One region of the Kitasatospora sp. NA04385 genome, then DNA from elsewhere that is predicted to be linked to it. Evidence: riboswitches for the same ligand, from Rfam matches in the RefSeq annotation. Region 1 holds a riboswitch; each other region holds the start of a gene.
The links. Region 1 has a riboswitch for cobalamin ahead of HUT16_RS01675 (acyl-CoA thioesterase). Riboswitches for the same ligand answer to the same signal wherever they lie in the genome.
Positions count from the first base shown of each region.

Region 2: it holds a riboswitch for cobalamin, as region 1 does, so the genes downstream of both, HUT16_RS05700 (HoxN/HupN/NixA family nickel/cobalt transporter) here and HUT16_RS01675 (acyl-CoA thioesterase) in region 1, are expected to answer to the same signal.
Region 3: it holds a riboswitch for cobalamin, as region 1 does, so the genes downstream of both, HUT16_RS22670 (ribonucleoside-diphosphate reductase subunit alpha) here and HUT16_RS01675 (acyl-CoA thioesterase) in region 1, are expected to answer to the same signal.

Region 1 is NZ_CP054919.1:386,304-395,812, forward strand. Features, by position in the region: gene HUT16_RS01665 (ABC transporter ATP-binding protein) at 1-1,310, shown strand, start outside; gene HUT16_RS01670 (ECF transporter S component) at 1,345-2,157, shown strand; cobalamin riboswitch at 2,291-2,443, shown strand; gene HUT16_RS01675 (acyl-CoA thioesterase) at 2,622-3,056, shown strand; partial or broken gene HUT16_RS37710 (putative Ig domain-containing protein) at 3,143-3,865, opposite strand; partial or broken gene HUT16_RS39610 (serine protease) at 4,076-4,762, opposite strand; gene HUT16_RS01685 (flavin reductase family protein) at 4,929-5,594, opposite strand; gene HUT16_RS01690 (helix-turn-helix domain-containing protein) at 5,663-6,430, shown strand; gene HUT16_RS01695 (serine/threonine-protein kinase) at 6,442-8,238, shown strand; gene HUT16_RS01700 (PP2C family protein-serine/threonine phosphatase) at 8,275-9,348, opposite strand.
Region 2 is NZ_CP054919.1:1,331,880-1,341,388, reverse strand. Features, by position in the region: gene HUT16_RS05715 (helix-turn-helix domain-containing protein) at 1-429, shown strand, start outside; gene HUT16_RS05710 (Fpg/Nei family DNA glycosylase) at 507-1,313, shown strand; gene HUT16_RS05705 (DUF6445 family protein) at 1,419-2,111, shown strand; cobalamin riboswitch at 2,195-2,406, shown strand; gene HUT16_RS05700 (HoxN/HupN/NixA family nickel/cobalt transporter) at 2,437-3,552, shown strand; gene HUT16_RS05695 (DMT family transporter) at 3,602-4,447, opposite strand; gene HUT16_RS05690 (XRE family transcriptional regulator) at 4,567-5,142, shown strand; gene HUT16_RS05685 (type B 50S ribosomal protein L31) at 5,222-5,464, opposite strand; gene rpmG (50S ribosomal protein L33) at 5,530-5,694, opposite strand; gene HUT16_RS05675 (aminopeptidase P family protein) at 5,828-6,946, shown strand; gene efp (elongation factor P) at 7,017-7,580, shown strand; gene nusB (transcription antitermination factor NusB) at 7,583-8,020, shown strand; gene HUT16_RS05660 (thioesterase family protein) at 8,127-8,966, shown strand; gene HUT16_RS05655 (hypothetical protein) at 9,162-9,509, shown strand, end outside.
Region 3 is NZ_CP054919.1:5,052,809-5,062,317, reverse strand. Features, by position in the region: gene mctP (monocarboxylate uptake permease MctP) at 1-1,084, shown strand, start outside; gene HUT16_RS22685 (histidine phosphatase family protein) at 1,250-2,008, shown strand; gene HUT16_RS22680 (GlxA family transcriptional regulator) at 2,083-3,066, opposite strand; gene HUT16_RS22675 (GNAT family N-acetyltransferase) at 3,336-3,842, shown strand; cobalamin riboswitch at 4,036-4,174, shown strand; gene HUT16_RS22670 (ribonucleoside-diphosphate reductase subunit alpha) at 4,350-6,764, shown strand; gene HUT16_RS22665 (ribonucleotide-diphosphate reductase subunit beta) at 6,764-7,783, shown strand; gene def (peptide deformylase) at 7,858-8,496, opposite strand; gene HUT16_RS22655 (hypothetical protein) at 8,569-9,509, opposite strand, start outside.

The sequences.
Region 1 (9,509 bases):
ACGCGATGGAGCAGTTGGCCGTCCCGCCGGAGGTGATGCGCAAGCGGGTGGAGGAGACCCTCGACCTGCTGGGCCTGGCCGAGCTGCGGCACCGGGCGCTGCACGAGCTGTCCGGCGGCCAGCAGCAGCGGGTGGCGATCGGCTCGGTGCTCACCGCGCACCCGCGCGTCCTGGTGCTGGACGAGCCGACCTCGGCGCTCGATCCGACCGCGGCCGAGGAGGTGCTGTCCGCGATCACCCGTCTGGTGCACGACCTGGGGGTGACCGTGCTGCTGGCCGAGCACCGGCTGGAGCGGGTGGTGCAGTACGCCGACAGCGTCGCGTACCTGCCCGGGGACGGCACCGTCCGGCACGGGCCGCCCGCCGAGCTGTTCGCCGCGACCGCGATCGCCCCGCCGGTCGTCGAGCTGGGCCGACTGGCCGGCTGGCACCCGCTGCCGCTGTCGGTGCGCGACGCCCGCCGGGCCGCCGGGCCGCTGCGCGAGCGGCTCTCCGCGCGTCCCGTGCCGCCGCCGCGGCGCACCGGCGCCGCCGGGGAGACGGTGCTCACCGCCGAACGGGTGGTGGTCCGGCACGGACGGCAGGTCGCCGTCCGGGAGGTCTCGCTCGACCTGGCGGCCGGGCAGGTGGTGGCGCTGATGGGGCGCAACGGCTCCGGGAAGTCCTCGCTGCTGTGGGCGCTGCAGGGCTCGGGCGCCCGGCAGGGCGGCACCGTGCGGGTGGACGGGCGGGACCCGAAGCGGGTGCCCGCGGCGGCGGCCCGGCGGCTGGTCGGGCTGGTCCCGCAGACGCCGTCCGACCTGCTGTACCTGGACACGGTGGACGCCGAACTCGCCCAGGCCGACCGGGAGTCCGGGCCCGCGCCGGGCCGGGGCGCCCGGGCCCTGCTCGACGCCCTCGCCCCCGGCATCCCGGGCCGGCTGCACCCGCGCGACCTGTCGGAGGGCCAGCAACTGGCCCTCGTCCTCGCCGTCCAGCTCACCGCGGCCCCGCCCGTCGTGCTGCTCGACGAGCCCACCCGCGGCCTGGACTACCCGGCCAAGGAGGCCCTGACCGCGATCGTCGACCGGCTGGCCGCCGAGGGCCGGGCCGTGCTGGTCGCCACCCACGACGTGGAGTTCGCGGCCGCCGCCGCGGACCGGGTGGTGGTGATGGCCGAGGGCGAGGTCGTCGCCGACGGTCCGGCCCCGGCCGTGCTCACCGCCTCGCCGGTCTTCGCCCCGCAGACCGCCAAGGTGCTCGCCCCGCTCCCGTGGCTGACGGTCCGCCAGGTGGCCGCGGCCCTCCCCGCCCCGGAGGCGGCCCGATGAGCGCCGCCGCCCTCCCCGCCCCGGAGGCGGCCCGATGAGCGCCGCCGCCCGGGCCGTCCGGGCCGTCCGCATCCCGCTCCGGGCCCGGGCCGTGATCGCGGGCGCCGCCTTCGCCGGTCTGGTGGCCTTCACCTGGCCGTTCGTCGTCGCGCCGGGCCGCTTCGGGTCCGCGTACGCGCCGCCGCTGATCTTCGGGGCGCTGCTGGTGCTGATCCTGGCCGTGGTGGTCTCGGAGATCGCCTCGGGCGGCATCGACGCCAAGGCGCTGGCCATGCTGGGCGTGCTCTCGGCCGTCAACGCCGGGCTGCGCCCGCTCGGCGCCGGCACCGCGGGCGTCGAGACCGTCTTCTTCCTCCTCGTGCTGGCCGGCCGGGTCTTCGGCCCCGGCTTCGGCTTCACCCTCGGCTGCACCTCGCTGTTCGCCTCCGCGCTGCTCACCGGCGGCGTCGGCCCGTGGATGCCGTACCAGATGTTCGGCTGCGCCTTCGTCGGCCTGGTCGCGGGCCTGCTGCCCCGGCTGCGCGGCCGGGCCGAGGTGCTGCTGCTGGCCGGGTACGGGGCGCTGTCCGGTTACCTGTTCGGCTTCCTGCTGAACCTCTCGTTCTGGCCGTTCTCCCTCGACCCGCACAGCTCGATCGCCTACCTGCCCGGCCTGCCCTTCACCGAGCAGTGGCACCGCTACCTGCTGTTCGACCTGGCCACCTCGCTCGGCTGGGACACCGGACGCGCCGTCACCACCGCGCTGGCCGTGCTGCTCGCGGGCCCGGCCGTGCTCGCCGTCTTCCGCCGCGCCGCCCGCCGGGCCGCCTTCGAGGCGCCGGTGCACTTCTCCGCCGCACCCCGGTAGCCCGGCCCCGGGCCGACCGCACGCCTGCGACCTGCCGGAACCCGGACCACCCCCGGGCCTCCGGGGCGGTGCGGTGGACGTAGAGTGGCGAGCGCAGCCGGTTCGCCCCGCCCCTCCAGGGCGGGTGCGTCGCAAGAGGGAACCCGGTGGGAATCCGGGACTGCCCCGCAGCGGTGAGCGGGAACGACCGCCGTCATACGCACTGGGCCCGCACGGGCCCGGGAAGCGACGGCCAGTAGGAGTCCACCTCCTCACGGGGTGGGCGTGCCCGCGAGTCCGAAGACCTGCCGCTGCCCGCGGACCACGGTGGTCCGCGGCCCCACCGCGACCCCGAGGGCGGGCGGCGGCGACGGCGGACGCTCACCGGTCCGGCCGCCCCGTCCGCGTGCCCGGGTCCGCGAACTCGCGAAGGAGAGTTCCGTGCAGCACGCCGTCCGACCCGCCCGATCCGGGGTGACCGCCCGATGACCACCACCCCCGCCCCCGCCCGCACCCCGGCCGAGTCCGCCGTCAGGCTGGCCCACATCATGAGCGAGCACGACACCAACCTCTACGGGACGGTGCACGGCGGCGTGGTGATGAAGCTCATCGACGACGCCGCCGCCGCGGCCGCCGGTCGCCACGCGGGCGTTCCCGCGGTCACCGCCTCCGTGCAGGGGATGTCCTTCCTCGCCCCCGTCCGGGCCGGCGACCTGCTCACCGTCCACGCCCGGGTCGAACGCGCCGGACGCACCTCCATGGACGTCTCGGTGGCCGTCACCTCGGAGCGCTGGAACCTGACCGGCCCGGTCACCGACGTCGCGACGGCCCGCCTGGTCTTCGTCGCGATCGGCCCCGACAGCCGCCCGCACCCCGTCCCGGCCCTGCTCCCCGACCCGCCCGAAGAGTCCCCCGCCTGACCGACGGCCCGACCGCCCGGTCCGGGACCGGGCGGTCGGGCGGTTCGGCCGTTCAGTGGGTTCGGCCGTTCAGGCCGTCAGTGGGTTCAGCCGGTCTGGACGGCGGTGTCGTCGATGACGAAGGAGGTCTGCAGCGAGGCGTCCTCGACGGCGTTGAACTTCACCGTGACGCTCTGGCCGGCGTAGGCCGACAGGTCGACGGTCTTCTGGGTGTAGCCGGTGGCCTTGTTGAGGTTGGAGTACGAGGCGACCGTGGTGCCGTTGACGGTGACGGTGAGCTTGTCGTAGGCGGTGGAGGTGGTGGTCTCCGCGGTGTCGATGTGCAGCCAGTAGCTCAGCGTGGCCTTGCAGCCGGCCGGGATGGTGACGGTCTGCGAGAGCGTGTCGGTGTGGGCGGAGCCGTAGCCGTCCAGCCAGGCCTTCCAGGAGCCGCCGTGCGCGGCCTGGGAGGAGGAGTTGTTGACGACGCCCGAGGTGGCGGTCCAGGGGCCGGCGGTGCCGGTCTCGAAGCCGGGGTTGCCGAGCAGCTGGGCCGGGGTGCAGCCGGTGCCGCCGCCGGAGGTGACGGTCCAGGTGAAGGAGGCGGTGCCGGTCTTGTTGGCGGCGTCCTTGGCGGTGACGGTCACGTTGTAGGTGCCGGCCGCGGTGGCGGTGCCGCTGATCACGCCGGTGGAGGCGTTGATCGACAGGCCGGTGGGCAGCCCGGTCGCCGAGTAGCTCAGCGGCGCGGTGCCCCCGGAGGCCGCGATCTGCAGGCTGACCGAACCGTTGACCGCCGTCGACTGGTTGCCCGGGCTGGTGACCGAGACGGCCGCACCGGCGGGCTTGGTCAGCAGGCAGCCGCTGACGCCGAGGTCGATGACCCGGCCGGTGCCCAGGCAGGTGGTGAACCAGTAGGTCTCCTCACCGTAGCTCTGGCCCTTGGTGGCCGTCGTGGTGCCGTCCGCGGCCACCTCGCACGGGTTGTTCAAGGTGCACATGGCACCGTCGTCGTTGCCGGTGTTGTTGATGCCGACGACCTTCCGGCTGGTCGCGTCGACGATCGGCGAACCGGACGTGCCGTGCGTGGTGTTGCAACCCGCGCTGTAGCGCAGCGAGTCGCGCCAGGTCCAGGTGTCCTCGCGCAGGGTTCCGACGAACCCGTTGATCGAGCAGTTCCAGACCTGCTTCCAGTACGAGGAGGGTATGTACATGGAGGAGCCGTCGACCGGGTGGGTGTCACTGATCGTCAGCGCCGTCGCCCCGTACTTGGAGGTGATCGAGGCGAAGGTGTCGGTGAGTTGGTAGAGCGCGACGTCGGTGCCGGTCATCGTCGCGTACAGCACCTTGTCGGACTGGACGCTGCCGAGCGAGGCGCCGGAGGAGTTGAGCAGGGTGCCGCTGCGGCTGGAGTTCACGTTCTGGATGACCTCGCCGGCCGCCGGCATGGTCGGCAGGCAGTGGCCGTTGGTCAGCATCAGCGCCCGGTCGGTGTCCACCGAGGAGGGGTAACGGACCAGCGAGGCCGAGCAGTTGCTCAGCGCGATGGTGGAGGTCAGGTCGCCGGCCTGGACGGCCTGCGCGGGAGCGGCACCGATGGTGAGGGCGCCGGCGAGGACGGTGCCCGCGCCGAGTGCGGCGGCGAATCTCTTGAACATGGCTCTCCTTGTGGGGGATCGCAGACGTGCTACCGGTCGGTGCACGCCCGCGCCGGACGAAAGTGCCATGGCCACTTCAATCTGGTCAACCGTCCCGGCAGAACTCGCGCCCGGAATTCCCGGTGGACGCCCCCGCCGGACCGTCCGCCTGACTCGACGTCAGGCCCGGTCCGGCCGGGAGCCGTTCACTCGGACGCCCCGCCCGGCTGGGCGCGGTGCGCGTCTCCGCGGGCGGTCAGCGGCTGCGCCCGGGCGTCTGGGAGCGGAAGCTCCGGCCGAGTTCGGGGCCCAGTCCGTAGTAGTGGCGGAAGTTGTAGATCAGCGGGCTCCACGCGGCCGGGTCGATGTGCTGGGTGCCCGGGACGACCAGGCGCGGGTCGGCGTGGACCTTGAGGACGTGGGCTTCGGCGATGAGGAAGGCCCCGGAGGCATCGGGTCGGACCCGTGCGGCGCGGGCCTCCAACTGGATGGGGCAGGCGGCGGCCCTGGGCGGCCGGACCAGCTCGGAGGGTTCCGGGCGCAGACCGGCGGCGGCGAACTTGTCCGGCTCGAAGCGGAAGGCGCCGCGCTTGTCCACCGGCACCGGGGTGCGTCCGGTCAGCGGCGCCAGCCGCTCCACCGCCGGCCACTGGGCGGGCGCGGGGAGGTTGACCACGAGATCGGGTCGGCTGAGGAGGTTGCGCGCGGTCTGCCCCTCGGGGCCCAGGCCGAGGACGACGACCTGGCCGAGCGCCCAGGCCGAGGACATCGGCGCCAGGTTGGCGGAGCCGTCCTCGTTCTCCGTCGAGAGCAGGACGACCGGCGTGCCGAAGTACAGGATGCTCGGCTCGATGGCCACGTGAGCGGCCGACGTGTCGTGGGGCGTGTCGTGGGGCGTGCTGCTGGGTGTTCCGGTGTTCATGGGGGTCGACCGTAGGGCGGGGACCCTTCGGCCGTCGCCGAAGGATCGCCGGTGGATGATGGACCACGATGAGGAACCACGACACGCACCCGGAAGGCCCGGACCTGGCCGCCCTGGCCGGTCTCCTGGCGGACGGCACCCGCGCGGGCTTCTGCCTGGCGCTCCTGGACGGCCGGGCCTGGACCGCGACCGAGTTGGCCCGCCACGCCGGGGTGGCCGCCTCGACCGCGACCGAGCACCTGAACCTCCTGGTCGGCGGGGGCCTGCTCGCCCAGGAGCGCCAGGGCCGCCACCGCTACGTCCGCCTCGCCGACCCCGAGACGGCCCGGCTGATCGAGACCCTCGCCGCCATGGCGCCCCGCCGCACCACCGCGCCGCGCTCACTGCCCGCCGCCGGCCGGAGCCGGGCCCTGGCCCGGGCCCGGACCTGCTACGACCACCTGGCGGGCGCCCTCGGGGTGGCCGTCACCGAGGCGATGACCGAACGGGGGCTGCTGGACTGGGAGCAGGGGCCGACGCTCACCGGCGACGGGGCCGCCTGGCTGGCCGACCTCGGCATCGTGCTGCCGTCCACCGCCCGGCGGCCGCCCGTCCGGTCGTGCCTGGACTGGACCGAGCGCCGCCCGCACGTGGCCGGCGCCGTCGGTGCGGCCCTGTGCCGCCACGCCTTCGACTCCGGCTGGATCACCCGGATCGGCACCGGCCGCGCCGTCGCCCTCACCGGGACCGGCCGGGACGCGCTCCGGGACCACCTCGGCCTGTCCGTGGAGACGTCCGCTCCCGGGGGGGTGAGTGCGCAGCCCTCAAGTGAGGCTGCGTACACCGTCGTTCGCTAGCATGCGCAGTCATGACAGGGCATGGGGGAGCGGGCGGGGCCGGATTCGACCCGGCCGGCAGCGGGGCGGGTCCGCTGGAGGGGGACGACCCACGGACGATCGGTTCGATCCCGTTGCTGGGGCGGCTCGGGGCGGGCGGCATGGGCCGGGTCTACCTGGGCGTGGTCGGGGGACGGTACGCGGCGGTCAAGCAGGTGCTGCCGCCGTTCGTCGAGGACCCGGACTTCCGGCGGCACTTCGGCCACGAGCTGGACAACCTGGCGCGGCTGCCCGAGGAGGCCACCGCGCCGCTGCTGGCGGCCGACCGGGAGGCGCGGCCCCCGTGGCTGGCCACCGCCTACGTGCCCGGCCTCACCCTGGACCGGGTCCTGGCGGTCAACGGCGGCCCGCTGGACGTGGCCCGGGTGTGGCTGCTGCTGCGGGAGACGGCGTCCCGGCTGCGGGTGGTGCACGGCCTGGAGATGATCCACCGGGACCTGAAGCCCTCGAACGTCATGCTCACCGTGGACGGCGCCACGCTCATCGACTTCGGCATCGCCCGCGCGGCCGACCAGAGCCGGCTCACCCGCACCGGCACGGTGCTCGGCACCCCCGCCTACATGGCGCCCGAACAGGCGGGCGGCACCCGCGAGTTGACCTCCGCCGCGGACGTCTTCGCGCTCGGCGCGCTGATCGCCCACGCCGCCACCGGCCGCCCGCCGTTCGGCGAGGGCTCGGGCGTCGACATGCTGTACCGCGTCATCCACACCGAACCCGACCTGTCCGCGCTGCACGGCCTCTCCCCCGACCTCGCCGAGACGGTCGCGGCCTGCCTGGACAAGAACCCCGCGGCCCGCCCGAGCGCCGACCGGCTGGTCCGGCTCGCCGCCCAGCACGGCCCGTCGCCCGCCGAGGAGGTCCACTGGCCCGAGCCGGTCATGGGCACGCTCCGCGCCAGGTCCGCCTTCGCCGCCCGGCCCGTCCCGGTGGCCGGACCGCCGAACGGGACACCGGACGGGACGCCGAACGGGACATCGGACCAGGCAGCGGACGGGGCACCGGGCGGGGCGCCGGACCAGGCGCCGGACGGGCGGTCCGCCGGGCCGGCGGCCGACCCGGCGACGCGCGTGCTGCGGGTGGCGGGCCCGCAGCCGAAGCCGGAACGCCCCCGGTACCGGCGGTTCGTGCCGCTGCTCGTCCCCGTGCTCCTGGTCACCGGTGCGACCACCGCGGTGCAGTTACTGCCGGACACCTCGTCCTCGGGCACCACCCAGGGCTCGTCGGCGCTCTCCGGCTCGCCCGGCGGCACCGGCGGCTCCGACAGCCCCGGCCCGGCACCGGACTCCGGCACCCCGACCGCGCCCGGCACGCCCAGCACGCCCGCCCCGACCAGCCCGGACCCGAGCGGCACCACCCCGAGCGGCACCACCCCCGGCACCGCCGAGAAGGCCGCGGCCACCCCGACGCCCAAGCCCAAGTCCACCCCGCCCCCGTCACCGTCCCCGACCCCGGCGCCGTCCCGGACCAAGTCCCACGGCCCCCGCTGCGTGTTCACCTCGGAGGCGACCTGTAGCAGTGACGACCCGACCGTCGAGCTGACCTCGTCCGGCGGGTGGACCAGCTGCACGTTCACCTTCACCACCGACTGGGGCGACGGCACCACCACCTACACCGACACCAACGGCACCGGCTCCCCCGACGTGCGCAAGACCTACGCCACCCACCTCTACCCGCGCCCCGGCACCTACAAGATCAACGTCAGGGCCGTCACCACCTCGGGCCTGTGCCTGGCCACCGGGGCCAGCCTGACCTTCACGCTCACCCCCTGACACCCGGCCAGGCCGCCCACCCGGTCGGCGGCGGGTTCAGTCGGGTGCCGCCGCTCCGGCGGACGGCCGGGGCGGGGCGGGGAGAGCCAGGGCGAGCAGGGCCGTGTCGTCCCCGGTGCCGCCCGCGAAGTCGTGGGCGTCCTGCTGCAACCGGTCCACCAGGGCCTGCGGGGGCAGCCCGGCGCAGGCGGCCAGCCGGTCCGGGAGCGGGTAGAAGTCGCCGGCCCGGTCGCGGGCCTCGCTGAGCCCGTCGGTGTACAGCAGCAGGGTGTCGCCGGGGAGCAGCGGGGTGGCGGGGGCCGGGCCGGGCTCGGGCTCGGGCTCGGGCTCGGAGCCGGGTGCGGTGGTGCGCAGGCCCAGCGGGAGGCCGATCGGGGCGGGGAGTTCGGACACCGCCCCGTCGCGCAGCAGCAGGGCGGCGGGGTGGCCGCAGGAGAGGCCGCGCGCGGTGCCGTCGGGGGCGGCCTCCAGCAGGAACGCGGTGACGAAGGACTCCGGATCGGTGAGGTAGCGGGACAGGCTGGCGTCGAGCCGGTCGGCGAGCGCGTCGAGGGTGGGCGCGTCGAGGACGGCCTCGTAGAAGGCGCCGAGCACGACGGCGGCGGTGGCCACCGCGTCCAGGCCCTTGCCCCGGACGTCGCCGATCAGGGCGCGCAGCCCGGCCGGGGTGTCCGCGACGGCGTAGAGGTCTCCGCCGATCCGGGCGTAGCGGGCGGCGGCCCGGTAGTTGGCGGCGGTCCGGAACGGCCCGACGGTGGCGGGCACGGGGCGCAGCACGGCGCGCTGGGCGGTCTCGGCGACGGTGGCGACGCTCACCAGGCGGGCCGCGGAGCGTTCCCGGCGGCGGACCACGAAGCAGCCGAGCACGGCGATGCCGAGGATCACCACGGTGGTCCCGACCGCCGCGCCGGTGCGTCCGGGCTCGGCGGCGGCGAACACCCAGCGGGTGCCGACCGCGAACAGCGCGGACGCGATGATCACCGGTGGTCCGAAGGCGAGTGCGAGGAGCGCGGGCACCACGACCAGCACGGAGGGCAGGTGCCAGTCGGCGGTGCCGTACTGCAGGCCGACGACGAGCCCGTACAGCAGGACGGCGGCCGCCAGTGCCACCGCGCGGGTGATCGGGGCCGAATCCGGGTCGTCGTCCTCGGGCTGGCTGTCGATGGGCGCTCCTGTGCGGTCGTGGCGGCCGGTCCGGCCCCGGCGGTCGGCCCGGTCCCGGCCGCCGGGGCGGGGGTCTTTCCGGGCGGGGGCCTACCGGGTCCTTCCGA
Region 2 (9,509 bases), 950 kb from region 1:
CACTTCGCGGACAAGCGCGAGGTGCTCTCCGGCGGCGACGCCCTGGCCCGGCTGCTCACCGGCGCGGTGGCCGCCGCCCCGCCCGGGGCGGGCCCGCGGCGGGCCGCCGAGGCCGCCCTGGCCGCCGCCGGCGCGCAGGCCTTCACCGCCGAGCGCCACGGGACGGTCCGCGAGCGCCAGCAGGTGGTCGCCGCCAACCCCGAGCTGACCGAGCGCGAACTGCTCAAGCGGGAGGCCCTCGCCACCGCCCTCACCGGCGCCCTGCGCGAGCGCGGCGTGCCCGAGCAGGCCGCCGTCCTCACCGCCGAACTCACCCTGCTCGCCCTGCGCACCGCCCTCGCCCGCTGGACCGCCCGCCCCGGCCAGGACTTCACCGCCCTGGCGCTGACCGAGCTGGCCGCCCTGTGCGAGGCCGCCACCGCCCTCTGAGCCGGGCCGTCCCGGTTGTCCGAGCGCCCTGGGAGAATGGACTCCTCGCGACCATCACGATCGAGGAGCTGACGCCGGTGCCCGAGGGGCATGTGATCCACCGCCTGGCCGGGCGGCACGACGAGCTGTTCGGGGGGCGCCCGGTGCGGGTGTCCAGCCCGCAGGGCCGCTTCGCGGAGGGGGCCGCGCTGATCGACGGGCGGGTGCTGGACGAGGCGCAGGCGCACGGCAAGCACCTGTTCCTGGGCTTCGGCGAGCAGTGGCTGCACGTGCACCTGGGGCTGTACGGGACGTACCGGTTCGGCGCGGGGGCCGCCCCGGACCCGGTCGGCCAGGTCCGGCTGCGGATGGTGAACGACACCGGCTACGCCGAGCTGCGCGGTCCGACCGCCTGCGAACTGCTCACCCCCGAGGAGAAGGCCGCCGTCCACCGCCGCCTCGGGCCGGACCCGCTGCGCCCGGGCGACGCGGGCGACGCGGCCTGGCGGCGGATCTCCCGCAGCGGCAGCACGGTCGCCGCCCTGCTGATGGACCAGAAGGTGCTGGCCGGCGTCGGCAACGTGTACCGCGCCGAGGTGCTGTTCCGGCTCGGCATCAGCCCGCACCGCCCCGGCCGCGACCTCTCCCGCCCCGAGTGGGACGCGATCTGGACGGACCTGGTCGCCCTGATGCGCGACGGCGTGGCCGCCGGCCGGATCGACACCGTCCGCCCCGAGCACACCCCCGAGGCGATGGGCCGCCCGCCCCGGGTGGACGACCACGGCGGCGAGGTGTACGTCTACCGGCGGCACGACCAGCCCTGCCTGGTCTGCGCGACCCCGGTCCGCACCGAGGAGCTGGCCGCCCGGAACCTGTTCTGGTGCCCGCGCTGCCAGCGGTCCTGACGCTCCGTCACCGGGCGGCCGCCGGCCCGCCGCCGGGCAAGCCTTGACGCAAGGTTGACCACGTCTTGGGCGAGGCCCCGAAGCGCCGCTCCTATTGTCGGGTCCATGCCCGTGCAACCGTTCCAGGGCCCGCGCCCCACCCCGGCGCTCCCGGTCCTGCCGTACCGCAAGCCCACCAGGGGACGCGACTACTGGGTGCTGGACGACGTCCTGCCGGACCCGGACGCGGTGCGCGCCCGGCACCTGGCGCGCACCGACTGGGACGAGGGCTACCCGCACCGCCCCGAGTCCTGGCCCGGCCTGCGCGCGATGCCCGGGCTGGAGCCGGACGAACTCGCGCACGTCGAGGACCTGGTCCGCCGGTCCACCGGGGCCGAGCGGATCTGGGCGCTGGACGAGGCCGCGGGCGGCACCTTCAACCACAACTGCGTGCAGGTGGTCGGCGCGGGGGAGTGCGAGCCGCGCCCGCACACCGACTCGCGCTCGCTGTGCCGCTACGCCGCCGTGCTGTACCTCAACCCGGCGGTCCCCAAGCACTGCGGCACCAGCTTCCACCGGCAGAGCTTCCCCGGCGGCCGGCTCGGCGGCAACAGCGTGGTCGCCCCGCACGACAACCTGGTGGACGCGCTGGGCACCCGCTTCGTCCCGCCGGACTCCTTCACCGAGGACCTGGTCGTCCCGCACCGCTACAACCGGCTGCTGCTCTACACCGCCAACCTGATCCACACCGCGACCGCCTACCACGGCGCCGCGCTGGAGGAGAAGCGGATGACCTGCGTGTTCTTCTGGATGGCCTGAGCGGCCGTCAGGACCGCGCTGACCTGGCGTGATCTGCGCCACCCGGGCCCGGGTGCGCCCTTGCCGCCGGGCCCGCGCCGGGCCTACGGTGGGCGGGCCGTGGTGCTCGGGAAGCCGGTGCGCCGCGGCGGGCGCGGGAGCGTCCGCCGCGGGAGTCCGGAGCGGCCCTCGCCACTGTGATCGGGGAGTCGTCGGCTCCCACCCCGTGCCACTGGCCGCCCGCGGCCGGGAAGGCCGGGAGCCGGCGCGCAACACCCCGTCAGCCAGGAGACCGGCCGCGGCATCTCACGAAGTGATCCACGAGGTGCTGGAGCGTGATCCGCGGATGACCGCGTCCGAATCGACCCTGCCCGGGAACGCCCCGGGCTCCCCGCTGCCCGCCTTCCGCTGGCGGCGCGAGGACACCCTGCGCACGGCCGGTCTGATGGCGGTCATCCTGGCCCTGCACGCGGTGGCGTTCGGGACGCTGCTGTTCCTGGTCGCGCCGCACGGGTACCGGGTCGGCACCCAGGTGTTCGGCGTCGGCCTGGGCGTCACCGCCTACACCCTGGGCATGCGGCACGCCTTCGACGCCGACCACATCGCGGTGATCGACAACACCACCCGCAAGCTGATGGCGGACGGCCGCCGCCCGGTCTCGGTGGGCTTCTGGTTCGCCCTCGGCCACTCCTCGATGGTGGTGCTGATGGCCGGCCTGGTGGCCGGCGGGGCGGCCCTGGCGGGCACCCTGATGGACGAGGAGTCCACCACCCACCGGGTGCTGGGCACCATCGGCACCACCGCGTCCGGCGCCTTCCTCTACCTGATCGCGGCACTCAACCTGGTGGCCCTGCTGGGCATCTGGCGGGTGTTCCGGGCGATGCGGGCCGGGCAGTACGACGAGGCCGAGCTGGAGAAGCAGCTGAACGCCCGCGGCCTGCTGGCCCGGCTGCTGAACCGGGCCACCCGCTCGATCAGCCGCCCCGGCCAGATGTTCCCGGTCGGCATGGTGCTCGGCCTGGGCTTCGACACCGCCACCGAGGTCACCCTGATGGTGATGGCGGGCTCCGGCGCGGCCTCCGGGCTGCCCTGGTACGCGGTGGTCTGCCTGCCGCTGCTGTTCGCCGCCGGGATGAGCCTGTTCGACACCCTGGACGGCACGTTCATGAACTTCGCCTACCAGTGGGCGTTCTCCCACCCGGTCCGCAAGGTGTACTACAACCTGACCATCACCGGGCTGTCGATCGCGGTGGCCTTCGTGATCGGCACCGTCGAACTGGTCGCGGTGCTGCACGAGAAGTTCGACCTGGCGGACCCGGTCACCGGCTGGATCGCCGGGCTCAGCCTGGACAACGTCGGCTTCGTGATCGTCGGCCTGTTCGTGGTGGTCTGGGCCGCCGCGATCGGCTACTGGCGGATCGCCAGGCGCTCCCGGACGTTCGCGGGGGCGGGCGCGTCCTGACCCGGGCTCCCCGCCGGGGGCGTCCTGACGGGGGCGTCCTGGCGGTGCGTCAGCCGGCGGCCAGGATCAGCGTCCCGGCCACCGCGAGGCCCGCGCCCACCACCTGCACCCGCAGCAGCCGCTCCTTCAGCAGGCCGCGCGCCATCAGCGCGGTGACCACCGGGTAGAGCGAGGCCAGCACGGCCGCCACCGCCACCGAGCCCAGGTGCGAGGCGGCCGCGTACAGGCCGTTCGCGGCCACGTCGGCGACCCCGACGGCGGTCAGCGCGGGCAGTTCGCGCAGACCCGCCCGCAGCCCGAGCGGCCGGCGGCGGGCCGCGGCGGCCAGCATCCCGGCGCCGACCACCGCGTTGGTCAGCCGCTGCACGCACAGCGTCAGCAGCAGGGCGCCGCCCCCGCTGGCCTGCGCGACCAGGGTCAGCACCGCGCCGAAGGCGAAGGCCGCGCCCAGGGTCAGCGCCAGTGCCCGCGGCTGCACCGCGGCCCCGCCGCGCCGCGGGCCGCCGGCCAGGGCGACCCCGGCGACGGCCACCGCGATGCCCAGGCCCTGGACGGCGCCCGGCCGCTCGCCGAGGAACAGGCCGACCCCGATCGGGACCAGCACGCCGACGGTGGCCAGCGGCGACACCACGCCCATCGGCCCGAGCGCCAGCGCCCGGTAGAAGGCCAGCAGGGCGAACGGCCCGATCACGCCCGCCGCCACCGCGCACCAGAGGGCGGGAGAGGCCCCCGGCCAGCCGCCGGTGGCGGTCACCGCGACCGCGAGCACCGCGGCGGCGGCGGTCTGCGAGAGCACCACCACCGTCAGCGCGGGCATCCGCCGGGTGATCGCCCCGCCGCCGTAGTCGGCGACGCCCCAGAGCAGGCTGGCGAGCAGCGCGAACGCGGCGCTCACCGGAGGAACCGGTCGGCGGACAGCATGGTGGACCCCGCAGTACAGTCGGTGGATCTGTCGATGCCGCCGCAGCATAGTTCAACCTGCTGCACCCTCCCAACCAGAATATTGGACTGCCCGTGCCGGACGCCGATCTCGTCACCCAGGCCCTCGCCCGCAACCTCAAGCGCCTGCGCCTCGACCGCGGCCACACCCTGGACGCCCTGGCCGCCCGTTCCGGGGTCAGCCGCGGCATGGTGGTCCAGATCGAACAGGCCCGCACCAACCCCAGCATCGGCACCGTGGTCCGGCTCGCCGACGCGCTCGGCGTCTCGATCGCCCGGCTGCTCGACTACGACGCCGCCTCGGCCGTCCGGATCGTCCCCGCCGAGGACGCCGTCCGGCTGTGGAACGGCCCCGACGGCGGCAGCGGCACCCTGCTCGGCGGCGCCGAGGCCCCCGGCCCGCTGGAGCTGTGGGCCTGGCACCTGCACCCCGGCGAGTCGCACGCCTCCGACCCGCACCCGCCCGGCACCGTCGAGATCGCCCGGGTCGACGAGGGCGTCCTCACCCTCGTCCTGGACGGCCGCGACCACCGCGTCCCGGCCGGTTCCACCGCCTCCTACGAGGCCGCCGCCGCCCACGGCTACCGCAACGACGGCGAGGTGCCGTGCCGGGTCACCATGGTGGTCTCCGTCCCCCCGCCCGCGGCCTGAACGTCCGCGGCCTGAACGTCCGCGGCCTGAACGGGCGAAGGGCCCCGGGGTGACCCGGGGCCCTTCGCCGCGCGTGCCGTCAGCCGCCGTACCGGCGCCGGTACAGCTCCACCCGGCCCTCGGTGTCCAGCAGCCTGGCCCGGCCGGTGTAGAACGGGTGGCTCGCCGAGGAGGTCTCGACGTCCACCACCGGGTAGGTGCGACCGTCCGCCCACTCGACCGTCCGCCCGCTCGTGGCGGTGGAGCGGGTCAGGAACGACAGGCCCCCGGTCTTGTCCCGGAACACCACCGGACGGTACTCGGGGTGAATTCCCTGCTGCATGTCTCCTCCTCCTACGAGTCGTGCGAGTCGTGCGAGAAACGATCGGATGCGAACGGCCGCCGCGGTCAGCGGGCCTCGCGGAACTCCACGTGCCGCCCGGCCACCGGGTCGAACTTCCTCAGCGCCATCCGGTCCGGGTCGTTGCGGCGGTTCTTGCGGGTCACGTAGGTGAAGCCCGTCCCCGCCGTCGACCGGAGCGTGACCACCGGTCGCAGTTCGCTGCGCGCCATCGTCTCGGCCTCCTTCTTCCGGCAACGATTGCCGTTTTCACCACGTCACAACACGGGTGCCCGCACCGGCATTCCCCACCCGCCCAGCCGGTCCCGACAGGCGCCCCACCGGCCCCGTTCGTACGCTCGGACCATGTCAGACGCGCACTCCGCCCGACGAGAACGCCTCCGTGAGCACTGCAGCGCCTCCGGGGCCGATGCCGCGCTGATCACGCGCCCGGCCAACGTCCGCTACCTCACCGGCTGCCCGCCGGTCGGCGCCGCGCTGCTGCTCACCCGCGAGCGCGCGGTGCTCGCGGTGCCCGAGGGCGCCGAGCCCGGCGACGGCGGCCTCGGCGGCGGCGAACGGCCGGCCGACCCGGAGGTCACCCGTCTGCCGGTGCCCGCCGAGGCCGACGCCGCGTCCGTCGCCGCCGAGGCCGCCGCCCGGCTGCGGGTGGGCGACCTCGCCGTCGAGGAGCACGACCTCACCGTCACCCGGCACCGGGCCGTCGCCCGGATCGCCGGGGCGGCCCGGCTGCTCGACCTGGACCGGGCGGTGGAGCGGCTGCGGGTGGTCAAGGACGAGTACGAGATCGCCGACCTGCGGATCGCCGCCGAGATCGCCGACCAGGCCCTCGGCGAACTGCTGGAGTCCATCCTGGTCGGCCGCACCGAGCGGCACTTGGCGATGGAGCTGGAGCGCCGGATGATCGACCACGGCGCCGACCGGGCCGCCTTCCCGGTCTCCGTCGGCACCGGCAGCCACTCCGGCCTGGAGCACCACCAGCCCACCGACCGCCGGGTCGAGGAGGGCGACTTCCTCACCGTCGCGCTCGGCGCCCGCTACCGCGGCTACGGCATCTCCACCGCCCGCACCTTCGTGATCGGCGCCGCCCCCGCCGCCTGGCAGGTCGAGCTGCACCGCCTGGTCTTCCACGCCCAGCGGGCCGGCCGGGAGGCCCTCGGGCCGGGCGTCGAGCAGCACGTCCCGGACGACGCGGCCCGCTCGATCCTCCAGGCCGCGGGCCACGCCGAGCGGTCCGTCCACGCCCTGGGGCACGGCATCGGCCTGGAGATCCGGGAGGCTCCGCGCCTGGGGCCCGCCGACATGGGTAAACTGGACAATCGCGTGCCGGTCACCGTCGGTCCCGGGGTCCATCTCCCGGGTCGGGGCGGCGTCCGGATCGAGGACACGCTCGTGGTGCGGCCTCCCGAGGAGGGCGGGCCCGAGTTGCTCACCATCACCACCAAGGAGCTCCTCGCGCTGTGACCGACCCCGGTCGCGGTGGCGCGCGGCTTGGTGTTCCTTGACAGCGGACATATCAGGAGTAAGTGCGCCCGTGGCTACCACGAACGATCTCAAGAACGGCATGGTCCTCAAGCTGGACGGCGGCAAGCTCTGGACCGTCGTCGAGTTCCAGCACGTCAAGCCCGGCAAGGGCCCGGCCTTCGTGCGCACCAAGCTGAAGGAGGTCCTCTCCGGCAAGGTCGTCGAGAAGACCTTCAACGCGGGCATCAAGGTCGAGACCGCCAACGTCGACAAGCGGACCATGCAGTACTCGTACCGCGACGGCGACGCGTTCATCTTCATGGACATGGACACCTACGACCAGGTCCCGGTCGACTCCGCCACCGTCGGCGACGCCGCCAAGTACCTGCTGGAGGGCTTCGAGGCCCTGGTCGCCCAGAACGAGGGCGCCCCGCTGTACGTCGAGCTCCCCGCCGCGGTCGAGCTGGTCATCGCCGAGACCGAGCCGGGCGTCCAGGGCGACCGCTCCACCGGCGGCACCAAGCCCGCCACCCTGGAGACCGGCGCCGAGATCCAGGTGCCGCTGTTCGTCACCACCGGCGAGAAGGTCAAGGTCGACACCCGCGACGGCAGCTACCTCGGCCGGGTCAAGTAACCGTGGCCGCTGCACGTAGCAAGGCCCGCACCCGGGCCTTCCAGATCCTGTTCGAGGCGGACCACCGAGGCGTGTCCCCCGAACGGGTGCTCGCCGACTGGATCGCGCGGGCGCGCGACCCCCGTCCGGACGAGGGCATTCCGCAGGTCGCGGAGTACACGATGCAGCTGGTCGAGGGCTACGCGCAGCACGCGCGCACCATCGACGACCTGATCTCCACCTACGCGGTGGGCTGGACGCTGGACCGGATGCCGATCGCCGACCGCAACGTGCTCCGGCTCGGCGCGTACGAGCTGATCTGGGAGGACGGGACGCCCGACGCGGTGGTCCTGGACGAGTCCGTGGAGATCGCCAAGGAGTTCTCCACCGACGAGTCGCCGGCCTTCGTGAACGGCCTGCTCGCCCGTTTCATGGAGCTCAAGCCGAGCATCCGGCGCTGAGCGCCGCACGCCCCGGAGGCCGCCGGACCTGTTGGTCCGGCGGCCTCCGCGCGTAAGCTACCGGCAAGTAGTTCTTTGCCCCGCCGCGCAGAAGGGCCGCGAAGCCATGCCGGAAGCCACGCCGGAAACCACCCCCGCCTTCGAGTTCGACCAGGGGATCGCGCTCACCGCGCACCCCGACGAGCCCGGCCGCTACGACGGCGAACTCGGCGACGGCTGGCAGATCGGCGGCGGCGTCAACGGCGGCCTGCTGCTCGCCTTCGCCGCGCACGCGCTCGCCCGGGAGGCCGGAGCGGCGCACCCGCACCCGCTCACCGTCAGCGGCACCTACATATCCGCCTCCCGGCCCGGCCCGGCCACCGTCCGCACCGAGATCGTCCGGCGCGGCCGCAGCCTCGCCACCGGCAGCGCCGTCCTCTCCCAGGACGGCCGGGAGCGGCTGCGGGTCACCGCCTCCTTCACCGACCTCGCCGCGCTCGACGGGGAGGTCGCCACCACCGCGCTCCCGCCGCAGCTGCCCGCGCCCGAGCAGTGCGTGGGCGTCGAGCACGCCCCGCGCGAACTCCTCGCCGAGGCCGCCCTGCTGGAGCGCCTCGACCTGCGGCTCGACCCGGCCACCATCGGCTGGGCGGTCGGCCGGCCCTCGAAGCAGGGCCGGATCCAGGGCTGGTTCCGGCTCGCCGACAAGCGCCCCGCCGACGCGCTCTCGCTGCTCCTCGCCGCCGACGCCCTCCCCCCGGTCACCTTCGACCTCGGCCGCCCCGGCTGGGCCCCCACCATCGAACTCACCGTGCACGTCCGGGCGCTGCCCGCCGACGGCTGGCTCCGGGTCTCGCACGCCACCCGCAACGTGGCCGGCGGGTACTTCGAGGAGGACTGCGAGGTCTGGGACGAGAACGGCCGACTGGTCGCCCAGTCCCGGCAGTTGGCCATGGCGCCCAGGTGAGGGATGTTCAGCGGCCCTTCTCCTGACGGTCAGTTGCAGAGTTGTGACAGGCCGTGCGTGTGGGACGGGTGTGGGCGGGGAGGACTGGGGCAGCAGTTGCTCGACCGAGATCCCCGGGAGCCACCGATGTCCAGGAACAGCCGCCGGCCGCGCCGTTGCAGTGCAGAGCCCTCGCGACGGGGCGAGGAGGCGTTCGTGACGGGGATCCTCGCCGGGGAGGCGGACTTCGAGCGGGTCCGGTCCTGGGGGGTGACGGACGCGCCGGACTACCCGACGTACCTGCGGGAGGCCGGGGAGCTGCTGGCCGAGGCGGTCGAGGAGTACGGCACGGTCCGGGCCCGGCTGTTCCACCCGGAGGACTTCGCGGACTACTGCCTGCTGCACGGGCTGGACGTGCGGGAGCAGGCCGCCCGGGACGGCTACCTGGTCAACCCGCCGCTCCAGACCCAGCTGGTCACCTACCGCGGCGAGGACCTGGCGGACTTCCTGCCCCGGCTGGTCCGGGCCCGCGAGGGCGGCCTCGCGCTGCGCTACGCGGACCTG
Region 3 (9,509 bases), 4.7 Mb from region 1:
GGCCGCGTACACCTACTCCTCCGGCCTGCGGGCGCCGGCGCTGATCGCGTTCGTGAAGGACGCGCTGATCTACGTCGTGATCATCGTGGCGGTGGTGTACATCCCGATGCGGCTGGGCGGCTTCGGGCACATCTTCGACGCCGCGCAGCACAAGTTCGCCACCCCGGGCGCCAACGGCAAGCCCAGCGGCGCGCTGGTGGTCGGGCCGAGCGGCCAGTGGGCGTACGCGACGCTGGCGTTCGGGTCGGCGCTGGCGCTGTTCATGTACCCGCACTCGGTGACGGGCGTGCTGGCGTCGAAGTCCCGCAACACGGTGCGCCGGAACATGGCGATCATGCCCGCGTACTCGCTGATGCTGGGCCTGCTGGCGCTGCTGGGCTTCATGGCCATCGCGGCCGGGGTCGGCAAGGGCGTCAAGGGCTACAACAGCCAGCTGGCGGTGCCGCAGCTGTTCGCGGACCTGTTCCCGTCCTGGTTCACCGGGGTGGCGTTCGCGGCGATCGGGATCGGGGCGCTGGTGCCGGCCGCGATCATGTCGATCGCGGCGGCGAACCTGTTCACCCGCAACGTCTACAAGGAGTTCCTGAAGCCGGCCGCGACGCCGGCCGAGGAGACCCGGGTGGCGAAGATCGCCTCGCTGCTGGTGAAGGTCGGCGCGCTGGTGTTCGTGCTGATGATGGACAAGCAGGTGGCGATCAACTTCCAGCTGCTGGGCGGCCTGTGGATCCTGCAGACCGCGGTGGCGCTGGTGGCGGGCCTGTTCACCCGGTGGTTCCACCGCTGGGCGCTGCTGGCGGGCTGGGCGGTCGGCATGGTGTACGGGACGTGGCAGGCCTGGGGGATCTCCTCGGCGGCGACCAAGCACTTCGGCGGCAACAGCACGAAGATCCCGGTGATCGGGGAGACCGGGTACATCGGTCTGACCGCGTTCGTGCTGAACCTGGTGGTGGCGGTGGTCCTGACGCTGGTGCTGCGGGCCCTGAAGGCCCCCGAGGGCGCCGACGAGACCTCGAAGGCCGACTACTCCGCGGAGGCCGGCGACGCGGCCGTGGAGCAGGCTCCGCAGCCCGCGGCGGCGCACTGACGCACCGGGGGCGCGCACGGTCGCGCCGTGCGCCCTGTGGACGCGCCGTCACCCCGATCGACACTGGGGTGGCGGCGCGTCCTTCCGTTTGGGGCCGCCCGTCCACCGGAGAGACCGGGAGAGACGACCCACCGCACGCGCCACCGACCACGGGGAGCCACCGCCATGACCGACCTCACCACGGTACGCAACGGACACCGTCCCGAGGACGCGGAACCGGACAGAACCGGCCGCCTGCCCTCGGTGCTGGTCGCCACCCGGCACGGCGAGTCGACCGCCAACGTGGAGTTCCGCCACGCGGACGCCAGCGGGGCGCTCACCGTCCCGATCACCTGCCGGGACGCCGACATCCCGCTCTCCCTGCACGGCCAGGACCAGGCCCGCGAGCTGGGGCGCTGGTGGGCCGCCCGGCCGCCCGCCGACCGGCCCCGCTCGGTGTGGTGCTCCCCGTACGTGCGCACCGCGGAGACCGCCCGGATCGCGCTGGCCCAGGCGTCCGGGCTGGGCGGCGTCCCGGTGGGGCTGGCGGTGCGCTACGACGAGCGGCTGCGGGACCGGGAGCTGGGCGTGCTGGAGATGCTCACCAAGGCGGCGATCGAGCGCGACCACCCGGCGGAGGCCGAGCGGCGGCGGCGGATGGGCGAGCTGTACTACCGGCCGCCCGGCGGGGAGTCCTGGCTGGACGTGGCGCTGCGGGTGCGCGACCTGCTGCGCGACCTGGGCGAGGAGGAGGCGGGGCGGCCGGTGCTGGTGGTGGCGCACGACTGCACCGTGCTGATGCTGCGGCACGTGCTGGACCGGCTGCCCGAGCAGGAGCTGCTCGCACTGGACCCGGTGGCGAACTGCTCGACCAGCGTGTGGCGGGCCCGCGACGGGCGGCTGCGGCCGGCCGGCTGGAACCAGACCGGCCACCTGTCGGGCTGACCCCGCCCCGGCCGTCCCCGGCTGCCCCTCCCCGGCTGCCCGCTGCCCGCCGTCCCCCACTGCCCGCCGCCGCCTCAGCCCGCGGGCTCCGGTTCGACGGGCCGCGCCGGGCCGCCGAACGCCCGCCGGTAGGCCTGCGGGGTGGTGCCGAGCCGGCGGCCGAAGTGGTGCCGCAGCGCGGCGGCGTTGCCGAAGCCGCAGCGGGCGGCGACCTCGTCCACGCTCTGCCCGGTGGACTCCAGCAGGCGCTGGGCGAGCAGCACCCGCTGGCCGGTGAGCCAGCGGTGCGGGGTGGTGCCGGTCTCCTGGCGGAAGCGGCGGGCGAAGGTGCGCGGCGACATGTGGGCGAGCCGGGCCAGCTGGTCGACGCCGGTCTCCCGGTCGACGTGGTGGCGCATCCACTCCAGCACCCCGGCCAGCGACTCGCCGTCGGCCTCGGGCAGCGGGCGGTTGATGAACTGGGCCTGCCCGCCGTCGCGGTGCGGGGCGACCACCATCCGGCGGGCGATCTCCCGGGCCACCTCGGCGCCCTGCACCTTGCGGACCAGGTGCAGGCAGGCGTCGATGCCCGCGGCGGTGCCGGCCGAGGTGATCACGGGGTGGTCGTCGACGTACAGCACGTCGGGTTCGACGGTGGTCAGCGGGAAGCGCTCGGCCATCAGGGCGGCGTAGCGCCAGTGGGTGGTGCAGCGGCGGCCGTCGAGCAGCCCGGCCGCGCCGAGCAGGAAGCTGCCGGAGCAGATCGACAGCAGGTGGGCGCCGCGGTCGTGGGCGGCCCGCAGCGCCGCGCAGAGCTCCTCGGGGTAGTGCTCGCGGACGCCGGTGGCGGTGGCGATCACCAGGTCGGCCCCGGCGATCCGCTCGGGCCCGTGCGGGACGTCGAGGGTGAAGCCCGCGTGGGTGCGCATCGGCCCGGGCCGGTCGCCGACCAGGGCGAAGTCGTAGACCGGCAGGCCGGAGTCGCTCCGGTCCAGGCCGAACACCTCGCAGGCCACCCCCAGTTCGAAGGGGTGGATCTCCTCCAGCACCACGACGGCGACGTTCTCCAGCTTCCGCATCCGCCCAGCATCGCAGTGGCAGGATTTCGTGGCAATGGTGCGTTCCTGCCACTCGTCCCGGCCCGCTCCCGGCGGGACAGTGGAGCCATGACCACCGCGCTCGCCCTGCTGGGCCTCATCGGCAGTTTCGGACTCCTCGGCGTCCTGGTCGGCCGCGACCTGGACCGCAACGGCCGCCACGGCCGCGACAACGCGCACCGCCCGACCGGCTACCCGTTCGACCCGGACCTGGCGGACCCGCGCCGCGGCCGTTCCGGCACACTGGCCGGATGCGCTCCCCGACCGTCCGCCCGCTCGTCCGCCGCGCCCTCGACCGCGACCTCGCCGGAGCCGGGGAGGTCAGCGTCGAGGCCTTCGTCGGCGACGGCCACACCCGCCCCGACTCGCCGTACGTCGAGCTCCTGCGCGACGCCGCCCGCCGCGGCCGGGAGGCCGAGCTCCTGGTCGCCGTCGACGACGCCGGAGCCGTGCTCGGCTGCGTGACCTTCGCCCCCGGCGGCACCGCCTGGGCGGACGTCGCCGGGCCCGCCGAGGGCGAGATCCGGATGCTCGCGGTCGGCGCGGCGGCCCGCGGCCGCGGCGTCGGCCGGGCGCTGGTGGAGGCCGCGATCGGCCGCAGCCGGGAACTCGGGCTGGCCGGGATGGCGTTCTCCACCCGTCCGGCGATGACCGCCGCGCACCGGATCTACGCCGCGCTGGGCTTCGTCCGCAGCCCCGAGCGGGACTGGTCGCCGACGCCCGGCACCGACCTGCTGGTCTACACGATGCGGTTCTGAGGCCCGGGAGTCCCCGGTCCCCTCACCGCTCTTTCGCCTGCCGACGATGCCGCCGCCGGGCTCCGACCGGACTTCGACCGGGCTCCGACCGGACTTCGCCGGGGCCCGGGTCGGGCTCCGGCGGGCGGTTTTCGTTGTCTACGCGCGGCGCCGCCGACGCGACACGCGCTACTACATCTGGTGCTTCCAGCTCCAGCCGCCACTACATGTATGCTCACTCTCGCTGTCGACGCAGGGGAATCCGGTGAGAATCCGGGACTGCCCCGCAACGGTGAGCGGGCTGTAGCGACGCCCGCGGAGTCCGAGGACCTGCCGACGGTGTGCGACACGGCATCCCCGCAGACGCCATGCAGCACAGCTTTGCCGTCCGGTCTCGCGGGCGGACCGGGGGTGGTCTTCGGCGCGCCGGAACGCGTTCTCGTTCCTTCGTGCTGCCCTCCCCTGGCCGCGTGCGGTGCCGGACACCCGTAGAGCCACGTCCGCCGCCGCCACAGGAGAGAGTGCGCCTTGACCGTCGCCGCCTCAGTCACCCTGCCGTCCCAGGGATCCGCCGACGCCTTCACCGATCCCGGTGCGGCGCTGCTCCGGCTGCTCACCGACCGCAGCACCGACCTCCCCCAGGTGGACCCCGGCCACGTCGCCGCCGCCGCGCTGCGCGGCCGCCACGCCGGTTCGGACTTCGCCGAGCTGCGCGGGCTGGCCGTGGAGGCCGCCGCGTCGATGATCGCCGAGGACCCGCAGTACTCGAAGCTGGCCGCCCGCCTGCTGGCGCTGGAGATCCGCGACGAGGCCGCCACCCAGCACGTCACCTCGTTCTCCTCCTCGGTGGCCGTGGGCCACGCCGAGGGCCTGATCGGCAACGCCACCGCCGCGTTCGTGGCCGAGCACGCCGACCTGTTCGACTCGCTGATCGACGAGGCCGGCGACGACCGCTTCGAGTACTTCGGCCTGCGCACCGTGCAGTCCCGCTACCTGCTGCGCCACCCGATCACCCGCAAGGTGGTCGAGACCCCGCAGCACTTCCTGCTCCGCGTGGCGGCGGGCCTGGCGGTGGGAACCTCCGAGGAGTCGGTGCGCGAGGTCGCCGAGCTGTACACCCTGATGAGCCGCCTGGAGTACCTGACCAGCTCCCCGACGCTGTTCAACTCCGGCACCCGGCACCCGCAGATGTCCTCCTGCTACCTGCTGGACTCGCCGCTGGACAACCTGGACTCGATCTACAACCGGTACGCGCAGATCGCCCGGCTGTCCAAGCACGCCGGCGGCATCGGCCTGTCCTACTCGCGGATCCGCTCGCGCGGCTCGCTGATCCGCGGCACCAACGGCCAGTCCAACGGCATCGTGCCGTTCCTGCGCACCCTGGACTCCTCCGTGGCGGCGGTCAACCAGGGCGGCCGGCGCAAGGGCGCGGCCTGCGTGTACCTGGAGACCTGGCACGCCGACATCGAGGAGTTCCTGGAGCTCCGCGACAACACCGGCGAGGAGGCCCGGCGCACCCACAACCTGAACCTGGCGCACTGGATCCCGGACGAGTTCATGCGCCGGGTCAACGCCAACGCCGACTGGTCGCTGTTCTCCCCGGCGGACGTGCCGGAGCTGGTCGACCTGTGGGGCGCCGAGTTCGACGCCGCGTACGTCAAGGCCGAACTGGCGGGCAAGGCCGTGCGCACCATCCCCGCGCAGACCCTGTACGCCCGGATGATGCGCACCCTGGCGCAGACCGGCAACGGCTGGATGACCTTCAAGGATGCCTCCAACCGGGCCGCCAACCAGACCGCGCTGCCGGGCCGCACGGTGCACTCCTCGAACCTGTGCACCGAGATCCTGGAGGTCACCGACGACTCGGAGACCGCGGTCTGCAACCTCGGCTCGGTCAACCTGGGCGCGCACGTCGCCCCCGGCGCCACCGCCGCCGACCTGCTGAACGCGATGGACTGGGACCGCCTGGACGCCACCGTCCGCACCGCGGTGACCTTCCTCGACCGCGTGATCGACATCAACTTCTACCCGACCACCGAGGCCGGGACGTCCAACTCCCGCTGGCGCCCGGTCGGCCTGGGCGTGATGGGCCTGCAGGACGTCTTCTTCCAGCTGCGGATCGACTTCGACTCCGCCGAGGCGGTCGCCCTCTCCACCCTGATCGCCGAGCGCATCATGCTCACCGCGTACGAGCGCTCCGCCGACCTGGCCGAGAAGTTCGGCCGGCACGAGGCGTACGGCGAGACCCGCGCCGCCCGCGGCCAGCTGCACGTCGACCACTTCGGTGCGGCCACCCCGCAGTGGACCGGGCGCTGGGACGCGCTGCGCGCCCGGATCGCCGAGGTGGGCCTGCGCAACTCGCTGCTGCTCGCCATCGCCCCGACCGCGACCATCGCGTCCATCGCCGGCGTCTACGAGTGCATCGAGCCGCAGGTCTCCAACCTGTTCAAGCGCGAGACCCTCTCCGGCGAGTTCCTCCAGGTCAACCCGTACCTGGTGCGCGAGCTCAAGGAGCTCGGCGTCTGGGACCAGCAGACCCGGGACGCGCTGCGCGACGCCAACGGCTCCATCCAGGAGTTCAACTGGCTGCCGCAGGAGGTCCGTTCGCTGTACCGCACCGCGTGGGAGCTGCCGCAGCGCGCGCTGATCGACCTGGCCGCCGCCCGCCAGCCGTACATCGACCAGAGCCAGTCGCTGAACCTGTTCATGGCCGCGCCGACCATCGGCAAGCTCTCCTCGATGTACTCCTACGCGTGGAAGGTCGGTCTGAAGACCACCTACTACCTGCGCTCCCGCCCGGCGACCCGGATCGCCCAGGCCGCGTCCGGAGCCGCCCGCACCGCCGCCCCCGTCCCGGTGCAGACCCCCGCCCTCTCCCAGGCCGAGCAGGACGCCATCGCCTGCTCGCTGGAGAACCCCGAGTCCTGCGAGGCCTGCCAGTAATGAGCACCGAAGACCAGAAGAAGATGCTGCTCGACCCGGGCTTCGAGCTGACGCTCCGTCCGATGCGCTACCCGTCGTTCTACGACCGGTACCGGGACGCGATCAAGAACACCTGGACCGTGGAGGAGGTGGACCTGCACTCCGACGTCGCCGACCTCGCCAAGCTCTCCGAGGGCGAGCGGCACATGATCGGCCGGCTGGTCGCGTTCTTCGCCACCGGTGACTCGATCGTCGCCAACAACGTGGTGCTGAGCCTCTACAAGCACATCAACTCCCCCGAGGCCCGGCTCTACCTGTCGCGGCAGCTGTTCGAGGAGGCCGTGCACGTCCAGTTCTACCTGACGCTGCTGGACACCTACCTGCCCGACCCGGAGGACCGCAACGCCGCCTTCGCCGCGGTGGAGAACATCCCCTCCATCGCGCAGAAGGCCCAGTTCTGCTTCACATACATGAACGCGGTCGACCACCTCGACTCGCTGCAGACCAAGGAGGACCGCCGGGCCTTCCTGCTCAACCTGATCTGCTTCGCGGCCTGCGTCGAGGGCCTGTTCTTCTACGGCGCCTTCGCCTACGTGTACTGGTTCCGCAGCCGCGGCCTGCTGCACGGCCTGGCCACCGGCACCAACTGGGTGTTCCGCGACGAGTCGATGCACATGGACTTCGCGTTCTCGGTGGTCGACACCGTCCGCGAGGAGGAGCCCGACCTCTTCGACGACAAGATGGCCCAGCAGGTCACCGAGATGCTGGAGGAGGCCGTCGAGGCCGAGCTCCAGTTCGCCCGCGACCTGTGCGGCGAGGGCCTGCCCGGCATGAACACCGACTCGATGCGCGAGTACCTCCAGGCCGTCGCCGACCAGCGCCTGGCCCGCCTCGGTCTGCCGATCCGGTACGGCTCCACCAACCCGTTCGGCTTCATGGAGCTGCAGAACGTCCAGGAGCTGACCAACTTCTTCGAGCGCCGGGTCTCCGCCTACCAGATCGCCGTCGAGGGCTCGGTCTCCTTCGACGACGACTTCTAGGCCGCTTCCGGGCCGCAGGGCGAAGGGCCGCACCCCCGCGGGGGTGCGGCCCTTCGCGCGCTACGGCCGGACCGTCAGTCGTTCGGGACGGTCGCGTACTTGGGGGTGCCGTCGGCCATCTGCCGCAGCGCGTCCTTGCGGTCGCGCTTGGAGAGCCGGTCGATGTACAGGTACCCGTACAGGTGGTCGGTCTCGTGCTGGAGGCAGCGGGCGAAGAAGCCGGTGCCCTCGACCCGGACGGGGTTGCCGTCCTTGTCCTGGCCGGTGACGGCCGCGTGGTCGGGGCGGGCCAGCTCCTGGTAGGCGGTGGGGACGGACAGGCAGCCCTCCTGGCCGTCGTCCAGGACGCGGCGGCCGGCCGGCAGCTCCTCCAGGACCGGGTTGACCACGTGGCCGACGTGCCGGACGCCCTCGTCGTCGGGGCAGTCGTAGACGAAGACCTTCAGGTCGACGCCGATCTGGTTGGCGGCCAGGCCGACGCCCTCCGCCGCGTACATCGACTGGAACATGTCGTCGATCAGCGCGGACAGCTCGCCGTCGAAGGCGGTGACGGTCCGCACCTCGCGGTGCAGCACCGGGTTGCCGACCACGGTGATCGGACGCGCGGTGCCCCTGGACAGGTCCGGCTCCTCGCCGACCACCCGCTGGGGCTCGGTGTCCTCGTGCGCGTGGTCGTGTCCGTGGTCGTGCTCGTGGTCGTGCTGCTCGGCCATCGCTCGGTTCCGCTTTCGTCCGCATCCGCCTGGTGTACCGGTCCAGGGTACGGGGCGCGGGGCGGCCGGGGGTCAGCAGACCTCTTCGAGGTCCCGGTAGGCGCGGGTGGCCGGGGAGGCCGCGGCCCAGCGCTCCAGCAGCGCCCGGACCAGGCCGGCGGGCGCGGCGATCCCGCACTCGCGCTCGACCTGCCAGGGGCCGCCGGCCGCGCCCTGGCTGAGGTGGCTGAGGTGGCCGGGGTGCAGCGGGTCGCCGTCGTCGTGCGGGTCGTGGTGGGCGGTGTGGCCGTCGTCGATGGCCATCCGGGACTCCGAGCAGGTGCGGCACAGCAGCCGCACCGAGGACGTCCAGTCCTCGGCGGCGTACCCGGCGTCGGCGACGGTGCGCTCCAGCGCGTCCCGGTCGGCGGCGGTGGCGGCCTGCAGCAGCACCACCCAGGTCGGCACGGGGGACGGCGCCCACAGCTCGATCTCGTCGAAGACCGGGTAGGCGACGCCCTCGGCGACCCGCTCGCCGTGCGGGGCGCCGTCGTGCAGCACCACCTCGCCCCAGCGGCGGCCGGAGGACGGCAGCGGGATGGACAGCACCTCGATCCGGGCCGGGTCGAGCCGGCGGCCCCACACCACCTCGGACTCGCCGTCCGGGGACAGCCGCACCGGGGTGGTGCCCAGGTCGAGCTCGATCGGCCCGTCCAGGGCGGGCCCGCCGGGCAGCCGCAGCCCGTACGCCTGCCAGGCGCGGCGGGCCAGCGGCCAGTCCTGCAGGGCGGTGGCGGTGATGCCCAGGTTCCACCAGTCCGGGGCGCCGTGCTGGCGGTCGAGCAGCGCGACGGCGCGCAGGCCGGCCGAGCGGGCCTGCTCCCAGTCCCGGCGGAACTTGTGCAGCAGGGCCAGGTTGAACCAGGAGTCGGACAGCCACGGCTCCAGGTCCGCGGCCATCACCAGCAGCGCCCCGGCGTCCTCGTAGCGGCCGTCGCCGATCAGGGTGAACGCACGGTCGGTGGTCTGCCGCC